DNA from 2 places in the Kitasatospora sp. NPDC101108 genome. Region 2 is predicted to be linked to the other one. Evidence: riboswitches for the same ligand, from Rfam matches in the RefSeq annotation. Region 2 holds a riboswitch; the other holds the start of a gene.
The links. Region 2 has a riboswitch for guanidine ahead of ACZ6Z8_RS16535 (MBL fold metallo-hydrolase). Riboswitches for the same ligand answer to the same signal wherever they lie in the genome.
Positions count from the first base shown of each region.

Region 1: it holds a riboswitch for guanidine, as region 2 does, so the genes downstream of both, ACZ6Z8_RS26595 (DMT family transporter) here and ACZ6Z8_RS16535 (MBL fold metallo-hydrolase) in region 2, are expected to answer to the same signal.

Region 1 covers NZ_JBVJLM010000013.1:181,419-191,440, forward strand. Annotated here, with positions in the region: gene ACZ6Z8_RS26570 (bifunctional lysylphosphatidylglycerol flippase/synthetase MprF) at 1-1,599, opposite strand, end outside; gene ACZ6Z8_RS26575 (alpha/beta hydrolase) at 1,596-2,912, opposite strand; gene ACZ6Z8_RS26580 (class F sortase) at 2,909-3,553, opposite strand; gene ACZ6Z8_RS26585 (polysaccharide deacetylase family protein) at 4,005-5,327, shown strand; gene ACZ6Z8_RS26590 (MFS transporter) at 5,347-6,819, opposite strand; gene ACZ6Z8_RS26595 (DMT family transporter) at 6,912-7,226, opposite strand; guanidine-III (ykkC-III) riboswitch at 7,271-7,336, opposite strand; tRNA gene ACZ6Z8_RS26600 (tRNA-Cys) at 7,420-7,491, shown strand; gene ACZ6Z8_RS26605 (xanthine dehydrogenase family protein molybdopterin-binding subunit) at 7,597-9,927, opposite strand.
Region 2 covers NZ_JBVJLM010000006.1:272,162-282,183, forward strand. Annotated here, with positions in the region: gene fhuB (Fe(3+)-hydroxamate ABC transporter permease FhuB) at 1-771, shown strand, start outside; gene fes (enterochelin esterase) at 793-1,944, shown strand; gene ACZ6Z8_RS16525 (helix-turn-helix domain-containing protein) at 1,984-2,799, shown strand; gene ACZ6Z8_RS16530 (DUF397 domain-containing protein) at 2,796-2,993, shown strand; guanidine-III (ykkC-III) riboswitch at 3,056-3,124, shown strand; gene ACZ6Z8_RS16535 (MBL fold metallo-hydrolase) at 3,137-3,994, shown strand; gene ACZ6Z8_RS16540 (hypothetical protein) at 4,001-4,588, opposite strand; gene ACZ6Z8_RS16545 (Uma2 family endonuclease) at 4,619-5,167, opposite strand; gene ACZ6Z8_RS16550 (DHA2 family efflux MFS transporter permease subunit) at 5,360-6,742, opposite strand; gene ACZ6Z8_RS16555 (MbtH family protein) at 6,739-6,924, opposite strand; gene ACZ6Z8_RS16560 (amino acid adenylation domain-containing protein) at 6,921-10,022, opposite strand, start outside.

The sequences.
Region 1 (10,022 bases), on a different contig from region 2:
GTGGTTGCCGTCCCAGGTGGTGAGGAAGGACAGCGTCCCGCCGCCGTGCGCGGTGAGCAGCGCCCGCGCCCGGGCGGCCGCCTCCGCGTCGGCGTGCAGCATCGGACGGCGGAACGCCGACAGCAGCGCGCCCAGCGCGACCACCCAGAACGCCAGCCCGCAGTACGTCTCCAGGAACAGCGCCACCGGGCCGACCGCGATCGGGTAGTCCGGCAGCAGGTCGTTGTAGGCGGGCGGCAGGAACTGGGCGGGCAGCCCGTCGGCCAGCCCGCGCAGGCCCGCGCCCGGCTCGAACTGTGCGGCCACCAGCCGCCCGAGGCCCACGTACGCCGCCGAGGCGGCCAGCGCGGCCCCGCCGACCACCAGGGCCAGTCGGCGCACCGCCCGGCCGGACAGCCGCAGCCGGAACCGCTGGCGGGTCGCCAGCAGCAGAGCGGTGGTCAGCAGCGGCAGCAGCATCGCCTCGACGAAGTACTGCACCATGTCCCCGCTGACCGGCCCGGCCTCGAAGTACAACCAGGTCAGCAGCGCCGCCCAGAGCACTTCGGTGGCGACGCTGATCCGCCAGGCGAACCGCAGGCCCCGGCGCAGCCCCTCGGCGAGCACCAGCAGCAGCGCCGGGAACAGCGCGGCCATCAGCCGGCCCGGGGTGTCGAATATCCGCTCGACGGCGTGCGCCCGGGCGCAGTCGTGCGCCGAGACCGCACAGAAGTCGGCCACCTCCTCCGGGCTGAGCCGGTGGGAGAAGTAGAGCTCGGAGAAGGTGTTGAAGGGCCCGCTGGCGTTGTCGTACAGCGAGGCGATCAGCGGCCCGCAGGCGGCGGCGACCAGGCAGAGCGCGACTAGCACCCGGGTCTCGGAGTGCGAGGAGCCGTGGCTGCGCGGGTACGGCCGGCCGCGGCTGAGCAGCGCGCCCACGCCGAGGCCGAGCAGTGCGGCGGCGCACCGCTGGACGCTCTGCAGGTGGCCGACGTACAGCGTCATGACCAGCGGGACGAGCAGCACCAGCAGGTGCAGCCGACGGCGCCAGAGCACAGTGAGCCGGTAGCCGAGCACCCCGGCGAGGGCGAACAGGCCGACGCCGGGCCCGACCGAGGTCTGGTCGGCCACCGAGGCCGTCCACTGCTCGCCGGCCAGGGCGCCCGTCTCGACCAGCCCGGTGCCCAGCAGGGTGCCCGCGACCTGCCCGCCGACCAGCACCGCGAGGGTGCGCAGCCGTCCGAGCCGGCGCTCGGCGGCCGGGCCGACCAGGAGCAGCAGCAGGCTGGTGAAGACGTACGCGCCGATGCCCGAGCACCACAGCAGCGAGCTGACCGGCGTCCACCAGCGGCCCCCGCCGAGCGTGGGCAGGCCGACGCCGGTACGGGCGAGCAGCGGCGCGGAGGGCCCGCCGGACAGGCTCCCGGTGGCGGCGCCGAGCACCCAGAGCCCGGCCAGCAGCGAGAGGGTCAGCGGCGCCGAGCGCAGCTGGTGGCCGAGTGCCCGGGCCGCCCGGCGGATCCGCTGGGGGCCGGCCTCCGGAGTGCGGGTGACCGGGGCGAGGTCGGCGCCCTGGTCCCGCTCGGCGGCGCGCGGCGGTGCGGCGAGGAGTCTGGTCACCGGATCAGTCCCGTCTGCTGGGCGAGCCAGGGCAGGTTCTGCTCGAAGGCCTGCCGGAACACCGTCCAGCTGTGCCCGCCGGGAATGGTCTGGTAGCCGACCCTCATGCCCGCCGCCTGTGCCGCCGCACGGATCTTCTCCTGTCCCGGCCGGAACCACGGGTCGTCGGCGCCGACCACGATCATGGCGGCGGTGTCGGGGTACTTCCGGCCGGCCATCAGGTGCACCGGGTCGACGGCGTCGAAGGCCGCCTCGTCGCCGCCGAAGGCCTGGTCCACGGTCTCCTGGTGGGTGCCCAGGGTCGGCTCCTCCTGCCCGGAGATGTCCAGGAAGGTCCCGTACACGTCGGGCGCGTTGACGGCCAGCTGCAGGGCGCAGGTCCCGCCGAGCGAGAGCCCGCCGATGGCGAGGGCGCCGCGGCCGGTGGCGGTCTGCAGGTTGCGGTGGATCCAGTCCGGGACGTCGACGCCGAGGTAGGTCTGGGACTTGGCGATCCGGGAGTCCATGCAGAGCGGGTTGGCGAAGTTGCCGCCGGTCTGGTCGACGACCAGCACGATCGGCGCGAGGCCCTGGTGCTCGGCGGCGAACGCGTCCAGGCTCTCCCGGATGGCGCCGGAGTTGACCCAGTCCTCCGGCGCGCCGGGCTGGCCGGGCATCAGCACCACGACCGGCAGCAGCGGCCGCGGATTGGCCCGGTAGGCCGGCGGCAGGTAGACGTAGCCGGGGCGGGGGCTGAAGCCGGACCTGGTGCCGGGGACGGTCACGGTGGAGAGGGTGCCCTTGGCCGGCAGGCCGGCCGGCGCGTGCCAGAGCTCGGAGAGCGGGCGGTCGGGCGAGCCCTGCACGACGGCGGCGGCCAGCCCCGTGGTCAGTTCGTCGGTGTGCGGCGCCAGCATGGCCCGGGCGGTCGGGTACTGGTCGAAGCCCCGGTTGACCTGCGAGGCGGCCATCAGCACCACCAGGGCGAGGCCGCCGACGGCCAGGAACCTGCGACGGGTGGGCAGCAGCGGCGTCCGGAAGCAGAGCAGGGCGAGGGCGAACAGCGCGACGGCCGTCCAGCGCAGGACGAAGTCCGGGGTGCCCTCCGGGAACGGGTGCCACCAGTCGTCGACGACGACCTTCACCAGGACGGTCAGCACGGCGCCCAGCAGCAGCGCCCCGAGTATTCGCGGGGCGCGCCAGCGCTCGTGCCGGGACACCGCCAGCAGGGCGAGCGCGGCCCAGCCCGCGGCGAGCACCGCGTACGGGACGGGGCCGTGGGTGAGCGGCCAGTCGACCGGGTTCCAGCGGGTGGCGAGGGTGAGCGTGCTCATGCGGCTTTGCCCGGCGCTCTGGTGTCGGCCAGGAACCCGTAGGCGACGACGTTGCCCTCGTAGCCGTGTTCCCCGCTGTACGCGCCGCCGCAGGTGATCACCCGCAGCTGTGCGTCGGCGGCCTGGCGGTAGACCCGGTCGTCCGGGAAGTCCTTTCGGTCGTGCACTTCGATGGCGTACAGCTGGTAGACGGCGGTGGCGCCGTCGGCCCGGGCGATCTCGATCCGGTCGCCCCGGCGGAGCGCTCCCAGGTGGTAGAAGACGGCCGGCCCGGACTCGTTGTCGACGTGCCCCGCCAGGATGGCGGTGCCGCGCTGGCCGGGGCTGGCGCCGCCGCGGTACCAGCCCGCGAGGTTGCGGTCGGCCGCGGGCGGGGCCTGGAGGTGGCCGTCCGGGTCCAGGCCCAGCTCGGTGACCGGGGCGTCCAGCCGCACGGACGGGATGCGGATCCTGGTCGGGGCGGACGGGCCGAGCGGCGGGACGACCGAGACCGGGGCGAAGCCGGACAGCGCCTGCCCGGCGCCGGGCGCGGGCGGCAGGACCGACGAGCCGCCGTCGTGCAGCAGCCAGGCACCGAGCACCAGCGCGGCGCCGGCCGCCAGGGTACCCGGCCAGGGGCTCCTGCTCTGCTGGACGCCCACGGGTGCTCCCCTCTGCCGCTCGGATCCCGTTCCTGAGAGTTTCCTGGGAACCCATTCAATCGGATCGGACCCTAAGGCACGTCCCCATCGCGGTCCTATCCGCACCCGCCGATCGGCAGGGTCGACGGCCCCGGTCCTGCGCTCGGTGGGGGCCCGGCGACCCAGCGTGACGGCACTGTCCCGCGTACGGGCGCGGCACCACCACCCCCTCGAACAGCATCGACGTCCCGGCCCGCCGGTTCGGTTGCGTCAATCGGGCGATCGATCACGACCGTTCGCTGCGCCTCTCCGACCGTTCCGGCCCTCATGGCATGCTGACCCGGTCACGGGCTCCATCCCCCTCCGGTCGTACCGGACTTCCGCACGCCGCACGCCTGCCGCGGGGCCGCCACCCGCCCGCACGCCGCACGCACCCCCGTCGCCGGCACGCCGCACGCCTGCCGATCGCCTCATGAACGGAGTGACCATGGACGCGCTCTCCCGTCGAACCCTGCTGGCCGCCGGGGCGGCCACCGCCGCCACCCTGGCGGCGGGCTGCGGCAGTGACCGGGCCGGCGGGGGCGGGGAGCACAAGGCCGGCAACGCCGCCCCGGTCGCCCCGACGCCCGGCGACCGGAGCGCCACCCCGGCCCCGGCCCCGCAGAAGCCGCAGACCGTGCTGATCGGCGACGGCTCCACCTCGGACACCGGCCTCCAGCCGCACCAGCCCGTCGCCGAGCGGCTCCAGCCCGGCCAGCGGCCCCCGCAGTTCGTGGTCTTCTCCTGGGACGGCGCCGGCGAGCTCGACAACGGCCTGTTCGCCCGCTTCCGCCGGCTGGCCCGGGAGCACAACGCCTCGATGACCTTCTTCCTCAGCGGCCTCTACCTGCTGCCCGAGTCCAAGAAGGAGCTGTACCGCCCGCCGCAGCACAAAATCGGCGCCTCCGAGATCGGCTACCTGAGCGACCAGCACATCCACGACACCCTGGAGAACGTGCACGCCGCCTGGCTGGAGGGCCACGAGATCGGCACCCACTTCAACGGCCACTTCTGCGGTTCCACCGGCGTCGGCCAGTGGTCCCCGGAGGAGTGGGACAGCGAGATCCAGCAGGCGATGGACTTCGTGATGAACTGGCGCACCAACACCGGCTTCACCGACCTGCCGGCGCTGCCCTTCGACTACCGCAAGGAGCTGATCGGCAGCCGCACCCCCTGCCTGGAGGGCCAGCGCAACCTGCTGCCCACCGCGGTCAAGCGCGGCTGGCGCTACGACAGCAGCGGCAACGGCACCCAGGTGTGGCCGCAGAAGATCCAGGGCGGGGCCCTGTGGGACCTCCCGCTGCAGTCCATCCCCTTCCCCGGGCACACCTTCCAGGTGCTGTCGATGGACTACAACATCATGTTCAACCAGTGCGGCCCCAACACCAAGGCGGACCCGGCGCTCTACCCGGGCTTCCAGACCCAGGCCCGGGACTCCTACCTGATGGGCTTCGACCGCACCTACAACAGCAACCGGGCGCCGTACATCATCGGCAACCACTTCGAGGAGTGGAACGGCGGCATCTACATGAACGCCGTCGAGGACGCGCTCAAGTCGATCGCGGAGAAGCCCGAGGTCCGGCTGGTCTCCTTCCGCCAGCTGGTGGACTGGCTGGACGCCCAGGACCCGGCGGTGCTGCGCAAGCTGCAGAGCCTCGGCCCCGGCCAGTCCCCGGCCGGCGGGTGGGAGAGCTTCCTCGGCACCCCGGCGGCGCCCCCGCTCCCCTCCCCCACCGCGGCGGCCACCGCCGGCTGACCGCCGGGCCGTCGGACGGTCAGGCCCGGGCCCGGACCCGGCCGGCGAGCAGCGCCCCCAGCACCGCCACCGAGGCCATCACCAGCAGGATCGCGGCGAAGGCGCCGGGCGAGCCCCCGGCCCCGGCCCCGGCGCCGTCGCGGGCGGCGGCGAGCGAGCCGCCGCCCAGCGCCGCGAACAGCACGCCCGCCAGGCCGGTCAGCAGCACGTTGCCCAGCGCGTCGCTCATCTGCAGCGCGGCCGAGTTGGCCCCCGCGTCCTCCGGCGCCGAGAGCCGCATCATCAGCACGCTGACGCTGGCGACCGTCAGCCCCATCCCGACGCCGCCGACGCCCCAGGCCACCGACGCCGTCCAGGACGGTACGGCCGGGATCAGCACCAGCGCGGCGCCCGCGATCGCCACCGCGGTCAGCACGAAGCCGCCGCGGATCATCGCCCCGCGGTAGCGCTCCGCCCCCGGCCGCCCCTGCAGCCAGGAGCCCAGCGCCCAGGAGAGCCCGCCGCTGGTCAGGGTGAGCCCGGCCAGCGTCGGCGAGAAGTCGCGCTGGGTGGTCATCATCAGCGGGATGAAGGCCTCGGCGGCGAAGAACGCCCCCGCCGCCACCCCGCGCAGCAGGATCACGGTCGGCAGCCCGCGCCCGGCGCGCAGGGTCCGCTCGGGCAGCAGCCCGAGGACGGCCGGCACCAGCAGCGCCGCCCCGGCGATCCCGGGGAGCAGCCCGACCAGGTCGCGCCGCTGGCCCGCGTACTGCAGCAGTCCGGCGCCGACCGCGGCCATCGCCGCCAGCAGGGTGCGGCGGCGGTCGAAGTCCGCACCCCGCGGCACCGGGTGCTCCCTCCCCCAGCCTCCGGCCGGGGGGACCCCCATGGAGCGGCGCAGCGCCGGGCCCATCACGCCCAGCGGCAGCAGGATCAGCACCGGCACCGCCAGGAACACCCAGCGCCAGCCGAGGTGCTGGGTGACGGCCCCGGAGACCAGCGGCCCGACGATCGAGGGCAGCACCCAGGCCGAGGAGAAGGCGGCGAACACCGACGGCCGCAGCCGCTCCGGGTAGGCCCGGCCGACCACCACGTACAGCGCGACGATCACCAGCCCGCCGCCCAGGCCCTGGATCGCCCGCCCGGCCACGAACACCCACATCCCGGGGGCCGTCCCGGCCACCACCAGGCCCGCGCCGAACACCGCGATGCCGGCGAACAGCGGCTGCAGCGGGCCGCGCCGGTCGCACCACTGGCCGGAGACGACCAGGGCGAACAGCGTGGTGGTGAAGTAGCCGGAGAAGGCGAAGGCGTACAGCCCGAGGCCGTTCAGCTGGCGGGCCGCGGTCGGCATCGCGGTGTTGACGGCGGTCGCCTCGAAGGCGATCACCAGGACCACCGACACGATCCCCAGCGTCAGCGCGCGGTAGCGGCCGCTGAGGACCCCGCCGCCGGGGTCGGTTCCGGGCGGTATCGGGGCGGGGTCGACCGAGGTGGGGGAGGCAGTGGTCATACGTAACATCGTAAGGGCCGTCCGCGCTCATGACCCCTGACCCGAGTCGGTGACCGGATCGGTCCGCAGGCCTAGGACCGGTGGCCCGGCGGTCAGTGCAGCACCTTGAGCCCCACCACGCCGGAGACGATCAGCAGCAGGCAGCCGATCCGGGCCGCCGTCGCCGGGTCGCCCAGGACGGCCATGCCGTAGAGCGCGGTGCCGACGGCGCCGATGCCGACCCAGACGGCGTAGCCGGTGCCGATCGGGACGGTGCGCATCGCGTACGCCAGTCCGCCCATGCTGAGCAGCAGCGCGACGCCGAAGACGAGGCCGGGAACGAGGCGGGAGAAGCCCTTGGACGATTCCAGGGCCACCGCCCAGACGGTCTCCAGGAGACCCGAGACGATCAGAACGAGCCAAGCCATGACGGCCGTACCTCCGCAGTCCACAGCGGCCGGATTGCCGCTGAACTGCGTCGTCTTGTCGTCACCGGGTACGACGCGCTCGTCCGGGGTGGCGGGAGGACAGCCACCGCCTCCGACGGTAGCACGCATTGCCACACGGAATTTACACGAGTTCATTGACCCCATTCGGGGGATCGGCCATCCTGAATTCGCCGGCCGTGTGCCCGAGTGGCTCAGGGAACCGTCTGCAAAGCGGTGTACGCGGGTTCAATTCCCGCCACGGCCTCGAAAAGGGAATTGCCGGTCGACCTGAAAGGTCGACCGGCAATTCCGCATTCTCCGTTCCGGATCCGCGCATCCGGATCCGCGCGTTCGGATCCGGATTCCGCGCTCAGGCCGTGACGGCGTCCTCCGGCCGGATCGGCAGCCGGCCGACCGGCAGACCGGTGGCGGCCCGGACGGCGGCGGCCACGGCCGACGGCGCGACCACCGCGGGCACCGCGCTGACCGCCTTGGCGCCGAAGGTGGCCACCACGTCCCGCTCCTCCAGCAGGGCGGCGATCCGCACCTCCGGTGTGTCCAGCGAGGTGGGCAGCCGGTAGCCGGTGAGCGAGGGGTTGCCCAGCAGCCCGCCCGTGGTCTGGAGGTCCTCCATGAGCGCCAGGCCCACGCCCTGGGCCACGCCCGCCTCGATCCGGTCCTCGATCTGGCGCGGGTTGAGCGCCCGGCCGACGTCCTGGGCGACGGTCATCTCGACCACCCGCACCGCCCCCAGCTCGATGTCCACGTCCACCACCGCGCGCATCGCGCAGAAGGAGATGGAGACGAAGGCGTCGCCCTGCCCGGACTCGTCGAGCGGCTCGGTCGGGTGCGGACGGCACTGGGCGGTGGCCCAGAGCTCCTTGCCCTCCAGTGCCTCGGCGACCGGCATGCCGAGCACCCCGTCGTAGGAGGTGATCTTGCCGTCGGCGATCTGCAGCAGCTCCACCGACATCCCGAAGTTGGCCGCGATCGGCTGCAGCAGCTGGTGGCGGACCATCAGCGCGGCCCGCTCGACCGCCCCGCCGGACACCCAGGTGTGCCGGCCCCGGGCGGAGGGCCCGGCGATCGACTGGTCGCTGTCGGCCGGTGCGATGTAGACCTCGCTGACGCCCAGCACGGTCTGCACGATCTGCCGGGCCAGCGTGGCGAAGCCCTGCCCGGCGTCGACGGCCGCGCAGATCACCGTGGCGTGGTCGCCGCTGACCCGCACGGTGGCGGTGGAGACCTCGTCCTCGCCCTCGGCACCCAGCATGTGCACCATGCCGACGGCGTAGCCGATCCCGCGCCGCACCGCGGCCGGGTCCCCGGCGCCGCCCGGCCCGCCGGGCAGCAGCCACTCGGCGTCCGGGTCGTCCACCGGCAGGGCCGGCAGCGGCTCCGCGGCCACCGCGTCCAGCAGCGCCTTCACCGGCGCCGGGCAGGTGACGGCCTGTCCGGTGGGCAGCGGGTCACCGGTGGACATCGCGTTCCGGCGGCGGATCTCCACCGGGTCCACGCCGACCCGGGCGGCCAGCTGGTCCAGCTGCGACTCGTACGCGAAGCAGGCCTGCAGCGCGCCCTCGCCGCGCATCCGCCCGGCCGGCGGGTTGTTGGTGCGCACCGCCCAGGCGTCCACGAACACGTTCGGGCAGACGTACGGGCCGACCGAGAAGGCCGTCGCGGCGGCCAGCGCCTCGGCCGAGACGTCCGCGTAGGCGCCGCCGTCCAGCAGGATCTGCGCCTCCACCTTCACCAACTTGCCGTCGGCGTCGGCGTGGTGGCGGTAGCGCAGGAGGGCCGGGTGGCGCGAGGTGTGGGTGTGGAAGGACTCCTCGCGGGTGAGGGTCATCTTCACCGGGCGGCCGGTGCGCAGCGCCAGCAGCGCCAGGGTGACCTGGAAGGAGAGGTCCTCGCGGTCGGTGGTGGCGCCGGGCACGCCGGTGACCACCAGTCGAACCCGGTCCGGCTCCAGACCGAGGCAGGCGGCGGTGCGGTCGCGGTCGCCGTGCGGGTCGGTGGAGGACAGGTGCAGTTCCACCCCGCCGTCCGGGCGCGGCACGGCCAGCCCGGCCTCGGCGCCGAGCGGGGCCGGGTCCTGCCGGCCGACCTGGTAGAGGCCCTCGACGACGATCTCGCCGACCGCGTCCGGGTCCCCGGTGCGCAGCGGCAGGTGGCGGAACAGGTTGCCGTCCGGGTGCAGCGCCGGGGCGGTGAACGCCTGCTCGGGGTCGGTGACCGCCTCCAGCGGCTCGTAGTCGACCGCGATCAGACCGACCGCCAGCCGGGCGGTGTCCGGGTGGTCGGCGGCGACGGCCGCGATCGGCTCTCCGTGGTGGCGCACCACGCCCGCGGCCAGCACCGGCCGGTCGGCGACGATCGGACCGGCCGGGGCGCCGTCCGGCAGGCCGTCCGGGCCGGGCGGCAGGTCGGCGGCGGTGACCACGGCGTGCACCCCGGGCAGGGCGAGCGCGGCCGAGGTGTCGATGCCGCGGATCCGGGCGTGCGGGTGCGGCGAGCGCAGCACCGCGCCCCACAGCAGCCCCTCGGCCCACAGGTCGGCGGCGTACGGGTAGATGCCGAGCGCCTTGGGCAGCGCGTCACTGCGCAGCGGGGAGCTGCCCAGGCCGAAGGGTTCCGGTGCGGCGTCGCCCTCGCCGCCGTCCTGCTGGAGTGCTGCGCCGATGTCGGTAGGCGACGTCATGATGCGTGGTCGTCCTCGGGGAGCCGGATGCCGTGGGCGGGGGTGGCGCCGTAGGGGACGCCGGTGGTCGGGGCGCCGGGCGGCCCACCGCCGTC
Region 2 (10,022 bases):
GGGCTGGCCGGCTGCCTCACCCAGACCCTCGCCCGCAACCGCCTGGCCACTCCCGAACTGCTCGGCGTCAACGACGGCGCCACAGCGGCCGTTCTGGTCTCCACCACCGCCTCGGGTACCTTCGGCGCCTGGTGGGCCGGGCCGCTCGGCGCCCTGGCCGCCGTCCTGGCGGTCACCCTGGTCTCCGGCGGGCTCGGCGCGCGCGGCTACCGGGTGCTGGTCGTCGGGCTCGCGATGTCCGCCCTCGCCTCGGCCCTCATCCAGGTCGCGCTGGCCCGGCGCTCGCTCAACTCGGCCGGCTCGCTGTACATCTGGACCTCCGGCAGCCTCAACGGCCGGGACTACGCCGTCGCGACGCCGATGCTGGTCGGGCTCGCCGTACTGGTGCCGCTCGCCCTGGCGGCGGCCAGGCGGCTGGCGGTGCTGCGCTTCGACGACAGCGTGGCCGCCTCGCTGGGCGTCGACCCCGGCCGGGTCCGGCTCGCCTGCCTGCTGCTGGCCGTCGCGCTCGCCGGACTGGCGGTCGGGGTCTGCGGACCGGTCGGGTTCGTCGCCCTCGCCGCACCCGTGATCGCCGCACGGCTGGCCGGCCCCTCCCGCGTGCCCGTGCTCGGCTCGGCGCTGACCGGCGCGCTGCTCGTCGTCCTCGCGGACACCGTCGGACGGGTGCTGATCGGCGGGGTCGAGATCCCGGTCGGCATCGTGACCACCGTGCTCGGCGGACCCTTCCTGCTCTGGGTGCTGCTCGGCCGGCGCCCGAGCGCCGCGTAAGTCACCTGAGGAGTAGGAACATTGGACGCCTTCCCGCTGATCGAAACCGATCCGGACGACCCCGCGTACCGGCTGGTCACCTTCGTCTCCGACGAGCGGGACTGCGACGGGGTGCTCGCCCTGGTGCACACCGTCACCGACAAGGACCGGCACGCCGGTGACCTCACCCCGCACCTGATGCGGCGCCGCAACGGCCGCTGGGAGCTCACCCACCGGCTGCGCGCCGACCACCGGGCCTCCTACCAGCTCCACCCCTTCCGGGGCGAGGCCCCCGGCACCACCCGGGCCGACTGGCTGCACGTCCTCGACCGCGCCCGGCCCGACCCGCACGACACCGAACCCCGGCTGCCCGCCCGCGACGGACGCCACCCGTCCTCGGTGCTCAGCCTGCCGGAGGCCCCCGCCCAGCCGTACGTCCGGCGGCGGGAAGGGGTACGGCGCGGACGGACGCTGCCGCACGAGGTCGCCGGACGGCGGGTGGACGTCCATCTCCCGGCTGGATGGCAGCGCCAAGGGCCGTACTGCGTAGCGGTGTTGCTCGACGGCGAGATGTGGGGCGAGGTGCTCTCCGTCGGCGACACCCTGGACAACCTGACGGCGGACGGAGCGATCCCGCCCACGGTGGCGCTGCTGGTGCACACCATGGGGCCCGGGCGACCGGGGGACCTCAGCTGCAATCCCGTCTTCGTCGACCTGCTCGCCGACCGCCTCCTCCCCTGGGCCGCAAGGGAGTTCGGCGCCACCACGGACCCGCGCCGCACCGTGATCGCCGGCCAGAGCGCGGGCGGGCTCACCGCCGCCTTCGCCGCGTACCGACGGCCGGATCGGTTCGGCAACGCGCTCTCCCAGTCCGGCTCCTTCTGGTGGCCGGACGGCACCGAGTTCGACTCCGGCAGCGAGTGGCTCACCCGTCGCTTCGCCGCCGAGCAGCGGCGCGAGGCCCGCTTCTACCTCGAAGTCGGGCTGCAGGAATGGATGCTGCTCACCGAGAACCGGCACCTGCGCGATGTCCTCACCGCCCGCGGCTACGACGTCGAGTACCGCGAGTTCAACGGCGGCCACGACTACGCCTGCTGGCGCGGCGGCCTGGCCGACGGGCTGGCGCACCTGCTGGGGTCACCCACATGGACGGTTTCGGTCGGTTCGCACACCTTCGAGTCATCGGACGCCTAACGTCGGGAGTCCACACCGGATGACCTTGGGGGGTCAGCGATGAACGCGTCCTCGTCCGCCACGCCGCCGCCGATGTCGTGGCAGTACTGCGGCAACCAGATCAAGTTGTGGCGGGCGCGCGCCGGCGTCAGCCGCGAGGACCTGGCGACCCAGGCCGGGTACAGCTACGAGAGCCTGCGGTCGATGGAGGCGGGGCGGCGAAAGCCCTCTCCGCATCTGTTGCAGGTGGCAGACGAGATGTGCGACGCGAAGGGAATTCTGGCAGCGGGAGCGGACTACCTGAAGCCTGAGAAATATCCGTCGTCCGCCGAGGACTACATGTTGTACGAAGCCGAGGCCGTAGCACTCAACTGGTACGAGAACCACTTCTTTCCGGGTCTGTTGCAGACCGAGGAGACCGTAAGAACACTCCTCAACTCCCACTGGCCACCACTCGATGACGAGACCGTCGAGACGCGTGTCGCTGCTAGGTTGGAACGCCAGGATATCCTGAAGGTACAGACGAGGGCCTTCAACTTTCTGATCGAAGAAGGCGTCCTCCGACGGCCCCTGACGACTATCGAAGCCCATCACCGACAGTTGCGCCACGTCCTGGCTGTCAGCGGGGCGCGTCACATCACAGTTCAAGTGGTTCCATCCCGAGGAATCCACCCTGGCCTGAACGGGCAATTCATCCTTCTGGAAACAGCCGAGCACCAGCGGCTCGCGTATGAGGAGGGCCAGGCGTTGGGCATGCTCCACGCAGACCCCGCCAGGGTAAGCGTCCTCAGCCATCGCCATGAAATGATCCTCCGGCAGGCACTCGATCCCGAGGCCTCGGCCAAGCTGATCAACGAGCTGCTGGAGGAGCTATGAACGATGCGCTGACCTGGTTCAAGTCCAGCTACAGCAACACCGAGGGCGGCGCCTGCGTGGAGGTCGCCATCCGCCCCAGAACCGTCCACGTACGCGACTCCAAGGACAGGACCGGCCCGCAACTCTCCTTCACTCGTGAGGCCTGGGCCGCCTTCGTCCAGCTCGCCGGAGACGCTTCCTCTCTGGACCGCTGAATCCACCGGCAAGGCCGGGAGATTCCGCTGCCAGCCACCGAACCACTCGTGTTAGCGTCCCCGAGGCAGCGCGTCGGCGCGCTGCCCCGGACGAGATGTGCGCCGTACCCGGCCCGCCAAGACGACGCACCCCTGGAGGCGTCATGGCTGCTGTCGGTACCCCCATCGCCCGTCCGCTGGACGTGCGGTGGATCCACGGCTCGCCGTCCGCCAAGCACAACACGGACCCGGACATCCAGGTCCACGACTACGACGAGCACACCGTCATCCTGCGGCAGAACAAGGCGGTCAACTACGAGGCGCCGTTCCTGTTCCTGCTCTTCGGGACGGAACGGGCCGTACTGATCGACACGGGGGCGACGGCGGAGCCCGAGTACTTCCCACTGCGCGCCGTCGTCGACGAGCTGCTCACACGACGGCGCGCCCACGACCCCCGCGACGACTACCCGCTGCTGGTGCTCCACACCCACCCGCACGGCGACCACATCGCGGGCGACGGGCAGTTCGCCGACCGGCCCGGCACCACCGTGGTCGGCGCCGAACTTCCCGACGCCTGGGCGTACTTCGGCTTCGACCGGGACGCCGGGGCCGTCGCCCACGTCGACCTCGGCGGCGGGCGGGTGCTGGAGTGCCTGGCCACCCCGGGGCACCACGAGGCGGCCGTCACCTACTACGACCCGTGGACGGGCTTCCTGCTCACCGGCGACACCGTCTACCCCGGCCGGCTCTACATCGACGACTGGCCCGCCTTCGGCCGCACCGTCGAGCGCCTGGTCGCCTTCGCCGAGAGCCGCCCGGTGACGCACGTGCTCGGCTGCCACATCGAGATGACCCGCACCCCCGGCGTCGACTACCCGATCCGCACCACCTACCAGCCCGACGAACCCCCGCTCCAGCTCACCGTCGACCACCTGCGCCGCATCCACGCGGCCGTCACCGAACTGGGCGACCGGCCCCGCCGCCACCGGATGGACGACCTCGTCCTCTGGCCGAACGAGTAGCGTCCGTCAGCTGTTGGCTGCGGCGTACCGCACGTCGCCGCCGGGCTGCGGGAGCAGGTAGCCGATCTGCCGGACGTCCGGGGCGCGACCGCCCGGCGCCGCCGCATCGGTGCAGTCGGACACCTCCCACCCGATCAGCCCGAGGCTGAACGGCACGGCCCGGTACACCTCGGCGCCGACACCGGCGAGCCAGTCGTCCAACACCGCGGACCTGGTGATCTGCCGCCCGCCGCCGTACGACACCCCGGCCTGCTCCAGCGCGCCGAGCGGAACGTAGAAGTCGACCCAGTCGCTGCCGTCCTCCTCCCGGCTCACGACACAGCCGCAGACGACCCGCTCGCCGCCGGGCAGCCTGACCCGGCCCTGGAGGTGGCCGGTCGCGTCGAACGACCGGATCGAGCACGGCACGGGCTGCTGCTCCTCCGGCTCGACGTCCCGCCGCGCGTAGCACCCCTCGACACCGGCCGAGGCCCACAGGGCGCGCAGCACGGCGTTGACCAGCTCGTCGTCGCCGGCCGGGCCGACCTCGACGGCCAGCTCGTAGAAGCCGCCGCACCAGTTGACCGGGTCGCGGAAGGAAGCGGGGTTCGTCACCGGTCGATCATGCCGCATCGGCGCTCGGGCTCAGTCCCGGTAGGGGACGAGGCGCGACAGGTCCAGGTCGAAGCCGAACGGGTCGGGAATGTGGATCACCTCGCCGAACTCCCGTTCGGTCCGGGTGTGGTACCGGTCGCGATTGGGCTCGGAGAACAGCGTCACCGTCTTCTGCCGCGGATCCACGATCAGATAGAGCGGGAAGCCCATGCGCGGGTAGTCGCGGACCTTCCCGTTCCAGTCGTTGTCGGGGTTGGACGGAGATACGATCTCGACCGCGATCAGCGCCAGCTCGGCGGGGATCTCTCGGCCCAGCTCGATGACGTCCTCGGGCAGGTAGGTGAGGTCGGGGTTCCGGACGGAGCCGACCTCGGGCGACGAGAGGTCGCTGTTCCCGGTCGGGAAGTAGCCGGGCGGGCAGTGCGCCTCGAACTGACGCTGGACAATCGCAAGGTTCAGCTGATGGATCGAGGACGGCGACGCCTGCATGACGATGACGTCGCCGGAAAGCTCGACCTTGAAGCCATCCGGGAGGCTCTGTCGGACCTCTTCGAGAAGACGGTAGTGCTCGGGATTCATGCGCTCTCCTCCAATGGTCCTGCCACCGTACGACAGTAGCGGCAGCCGGGCGGGTCTTCCCGCCGGTCCGAACGGGCATCCGACTCGGCCGTGGTCGCGCTGGTGGCCGGGATCGTGCCCGGCGCGATGCTGTTCGCCTCGGTGTGGTGGTCCGGCCGGGCGGTGGTGGCGCCCGGCCGGACCGGCTGACCCTCAGTCCGCGGCGGAGCCGACCGGCAGGCGTCGGGTGAGCAGGGCGCCGGCGGCGACCAGGGCTGCGGTGAGGGCGAGGGCGATGCGGTAGGGGGTGGGGTCGGGTCCGTCGGCGAGGGCACCGATCACGGCGGCGGTCACGGCGATGCCGAGGGCGCCGCCGAGGGTGCGCAGGATGGTGAAGAGGGCCATCGCCCGGCCCATGGCGGCCGGCGGAACGTCGGCGAAGCCGGTGATCTGTACGGTGAGCACGGCGGTGCCCAGGACCAGCCCGACCGCGAACATCAACGCCCGTACGGTCCAGGGGTCTTCGGTGAAGCCGAGGGCCGCGAGGACCGCCGCGGCCAGCAGCAGGGCGGGCTGGGCGAGACGGCGCGGGCCGAGGCCGGGCAGCAGCCGGTCGACCACCTGGGAGGCGGCCATCAGCCCGATCGCCTCGGGGAAGACGCTGAGACCGGCGTCCAACGCCGAGGCCCCGCGGACGGCTTGGTAGAGCAGCGGGAGGACGAACAGCGCGCCCATCAGCCCGGCGGAGGTGAGCAGGGCGAGCCAGCTCGCCGCGCCGTAGCCGCGGTCGGCGAGCAGTCGCAGGTCCACCAGCGGTTCGCGCGTGCGGAGTTGGTCGCGTACGGCCGCGCCGAGCAGGACCAGGCCGCCCAGACCGCCGAGCCAGACCGCCGGGGAGGACCAGCCGTGGGCCGGGCCGAAGCCGAGGGCGTAGGTGAGCAGACCGAGGCCCGGGGTGGCGAGCAGGAAGCCGCGGGTGTCGAAGCGGCCGGCCGGGGGTTCCGGCGACGTTCGCAGCGCGACCAGGCCGATCGTCACGGCGCCGGCGCCGATCGGCAGGTTGACCAGGAACAGCCAGTGCCAGGAGAGGTGTTCGGTGAGGTAGCCGCCGAGGGGCGGTCCGAGGGCGGGCATCAGTGCGGTCGGCACGATCAGGATCCGGCTCAGGCCGGCCCGCTCGTGCGGCTCGAAGGCCCGGAACAGCAGGGTCATCCCGACGGGTGTGAGCAGTCCGCCCGCCACGCCCTGGACGGCGCGGGCGGCGGCGAGCGCGCCGAGGCCGGGGGCGGCGGCGCAGAGCGCGGAGGCCGCGGTGAAGACGGTGAGCGCGCCGAGGAAGACCCGCTTCACGCCGTACCGGTCGCCGAGCCAGCCGGCCACCGGCAGGCCGAGGGCGAGACCGACCAGGAAGGCCGTCTCGACGGCGTTGGCCGCCGCCACGGGCCGGCCGAAGTCCTCGGCGATGCGGTACAGCGCAGGGTTGACGATGGTCGAGTCGAGGCCGTTCATGCACATCGCGGCGGTGTACACGACGACCACCGCGGCGCGCCCCGCGAGCAGGGGGCGCGCCGGGGTCCGGACGGCCGGAGGAGTCACAGGTCGGTCCAGTGGGCGGTGATCCAGGCCAGGGCGGCGGAGCGCTCGCACGGGCCGTGCGCGACCCGCCAGCCGGCCGGGACGGCGGCGAAGACGGGCCACAGGGAGTGCTGGCCCTGGTCGTTGACGAGGGCGAGGAACTCACCGTCGGCGTCGAAGGGGTTGACGGGGGCGTCGCTCATCGGGAGCTCTCCAGTCGGTCGGCGATCACGCTCGCGATGTGCGCGATCGGGGCGGGCAGGGTCATGTCCTTGTGCGAGCAGGCCACATCGGTGTTGTCGATCCGGCCGGACACGTACGGGGCCCAGAGTTCGGGCACCAGGCTGTCGTCGATGGTGTCGACGGTGGCGCGGAAGAACAGCAGGTCGCCGTCGAAGCGGCGGTGGTCGTAGCCGCGCACCAGGCGGTTGGTGTTGAGGTAGATCTCGTTGAGTGCCGTCACGGTGGCCCGGTCGAGCCCGGCCAGCGGGCTGCCCTCGCGGCCCAACAGTTCGATGACGGGGTCGAGTTCGAGTGGCTGCCCGGCGAGGTCGGCCGGCTCGAAGCCGCCCATGGTCAGCAGCGCCTCCAGCGCCTCGGCCCGGTCGGGAACGGGCAGCTCACGGAATCCCTCGGCCGGGTAGGCGTCCAGGACGGCGAGCAACTCGACGCGCCCGCCCAGCTCCTGGAGGCGTACGGCCACGGCGTGGGCGATGATCCCGCCGGTGGACCAGCCGAGCAGCCGGTAGGGGCCCTCGGGTTGCACCTCGCGCAGCCGGTCCGCGTAGTGCGCGGCCAGCTCCTCCAGCGTGCCCGGCAGCGGTTCGCCGGCGGTGGCGGCGCCGACGCCCTGCGCCTGGAGGCCGTAGATCGGTACGTCTGCCGGGAGGTGGCGGATCAGGCCGGTGTAGCACCAACTCAGTCCGCCGGCCGGGTGGACGGCGAACAGCGGGGCGCGCCGGCCGGGGCCGGTGGGCCGCAGTGGGAGCAGGACGTCGAGCGCGTCGGCTCCCCGGCCACCGTCCGACAGGGCCGCGTCGAGCGCGGCCACGCTGGGTGCCTGGAACAGGGTGCCGATTCCGACCTCCAGACCGAGCACCTCGCGGATCCGGCCGGCCAGCCGGACCACCAGCAGGGAGTGGCCGCCGAGCGCGAAGAAGTCGTCCTCGACCCCGACCTCCGCCAACCCCAGGACCTCGGCGAAGAGTTGGCAGAGCTGCTGCTCGCGCGGGCTGCGCGGTGGGCGGCCGGATCCGGCGGCGGGGGCCTCGGGGGCGGGCAGGGCGCGGCGGTCGAGCTTGCCGTTGGCGGTCAGCGGCAGCCGGTCGAGCAGGACCACGGCCGAAGGCACCATGTGGGCGGGCAGTTCGGCGGAGGCGTGGGCGCGCAGCTCGCCCGGGGTGGCTCCCGACCCGGCGCCCGAACCGGTACCGGCGGTGGCACTCGCACCTGCACCCGCACCCGAACCGGCGGCGGCGACCGCGTAGCCGACCAGCCGCTGGTCACCGGGCGTGTCCTCGCGAACCACCACGGCGGCGTCGGCGACCGCCGGGTGGGCGGCCAGCACGGCCTCGATCTCACCGAGTTCGATCCGGAAGCCGCGCAGCTTGACCTGCTGGTCGGCGCGGCCGAAATACTCCAGCACACCGTCGGCACGGCGGCGGGCGAGATCTCCGGAGCGGTACATCCGGGTGCCGCTCTCGCCGAAGAGCTCGGCGTACGGGTCGGCGACGAAGCGGGTGGCGGTGAGTTCGGGGCGGCCGAGGTAGCCGCGGGCCAGGCCCGCCCCGGCCACGTACATCTCGCCGGTGACGCCGGGCGGGACGGGCTGGAGGTACTGGTCGAGGACGTAGACCCGCAGGTCGGGGATGTTGACGCCGATGGTGCTGCTGCCGGTCGCGGCGGCGCCCGCCCGGTCGAGGGCGATGTACGAGACGTGCACGGTGGTCTCGGTGATGCCGTACATGTTGACCAGGGTGGGCGCGTCCTGCGGGTGGCGCGCGTACCAGTCGTCGAGGCGGGCGAGTTCGAGCGCCTCGCCACCGAACACCACGTAGCGCAGGGCCAGTTCGGCGCCGGGACGGTCCCGGTCGGCGGCGCTGAGCTGGTAGAAGGCGGACGGGGTCTGGTTGAGCACGGTGACGCGCTCGCGGGCGAGCAGGTCGAGGAAGGCGGCCGGGTCGCGGCTGACCAGGTGGGGGACGACGACCAGCCGGCCCCCGTACAGCAGGGCGCCCCACAGCTCCCAGACCGAGAAGTCGAAGGCGTAGGAGTGGAAGAGGGTCCAGACGTCCTGGGCGCCGAAGCCGAACCAGTGGTCGGTGGAGCCGAACAGCCGGGCCACGTTGCGGTGGGTGACGGCCACGCCCTTGGGGCGGCCGGTGGAGCCGGAGGTGTAGATGACGTACGCGGTGTCCTCGGCGCGCAGTGGGCGGGTGCGCTCGTGCTGGGCGAGCGGAACGGCCGGGAACCCGTCCGACTCGGGCCCGTCGACCAGGAGTTGGGTCACCGAGTGGGCGGGCAGCCGAGGCACGGTGGGCGCGTCGGTGAGCAGGGCGGCGGGGGCTGCGTCGGCCAGCATGTAGGCGAGGCGGTCGGCCGGGTATTCGGGGTCGAGCGGGAGGTAGGCGGCACCGGACTTGACCACCGCCAGCAGGGCGACGACCAGTTGGAGCGAGCGGGGGAGGGCGAGGGCGACGACGGCGCCGGGGCCGATGCCTCGGGCGGCCAGCAGCCGGGCCAGCCGGTCGGCACGGGCGGCGAGTTCGGCGTAGTCGAGCTGTTCGTCCTCGCAGCTGACGGCCACCGCCGTCGGGTTGGCGGCGGCTGCGGCCTCGAAGAGCTCGGGCAGGGTCGCGGCGTGCGTCGCCGGAACGGGCGTGGCGCTCGGCGCCGACGGAACGGGCGTGGCGCTCGGCACCGACGGAACGGGGGTGGCGCACGGCGTCGCCCGAACGGCGGTGCCGTTCCAGTCGACCAGGGCGCGCCGCCACTCCTCCGCGCTGATCAGCGGCAGCCTGCCGATCGGGGTGTCCGGCTCGGCGGCGGCCGCCGTGAGCAGTCGGGTGAGGCGTTCGGCGAGCGCGGTCGCGGTGGCGGCGTCGAAGAGGTCGGTGCGGTACTCCAGGAACCCGCCGATCCCGCCACCGGGCCGCTCCCCCGCGTTGAGGGTGAGGTCGAACTTGGCGGTGCCGCTGGGGATCGCGGTGACCTCGGCGGTCAGGCCGCCGCCGAGGTCGGTGGGCCGGTCGGGCCGGCTCTGCCAGGCGAGCATCACCTGGAACAGCGGGTGGCGGGCCAG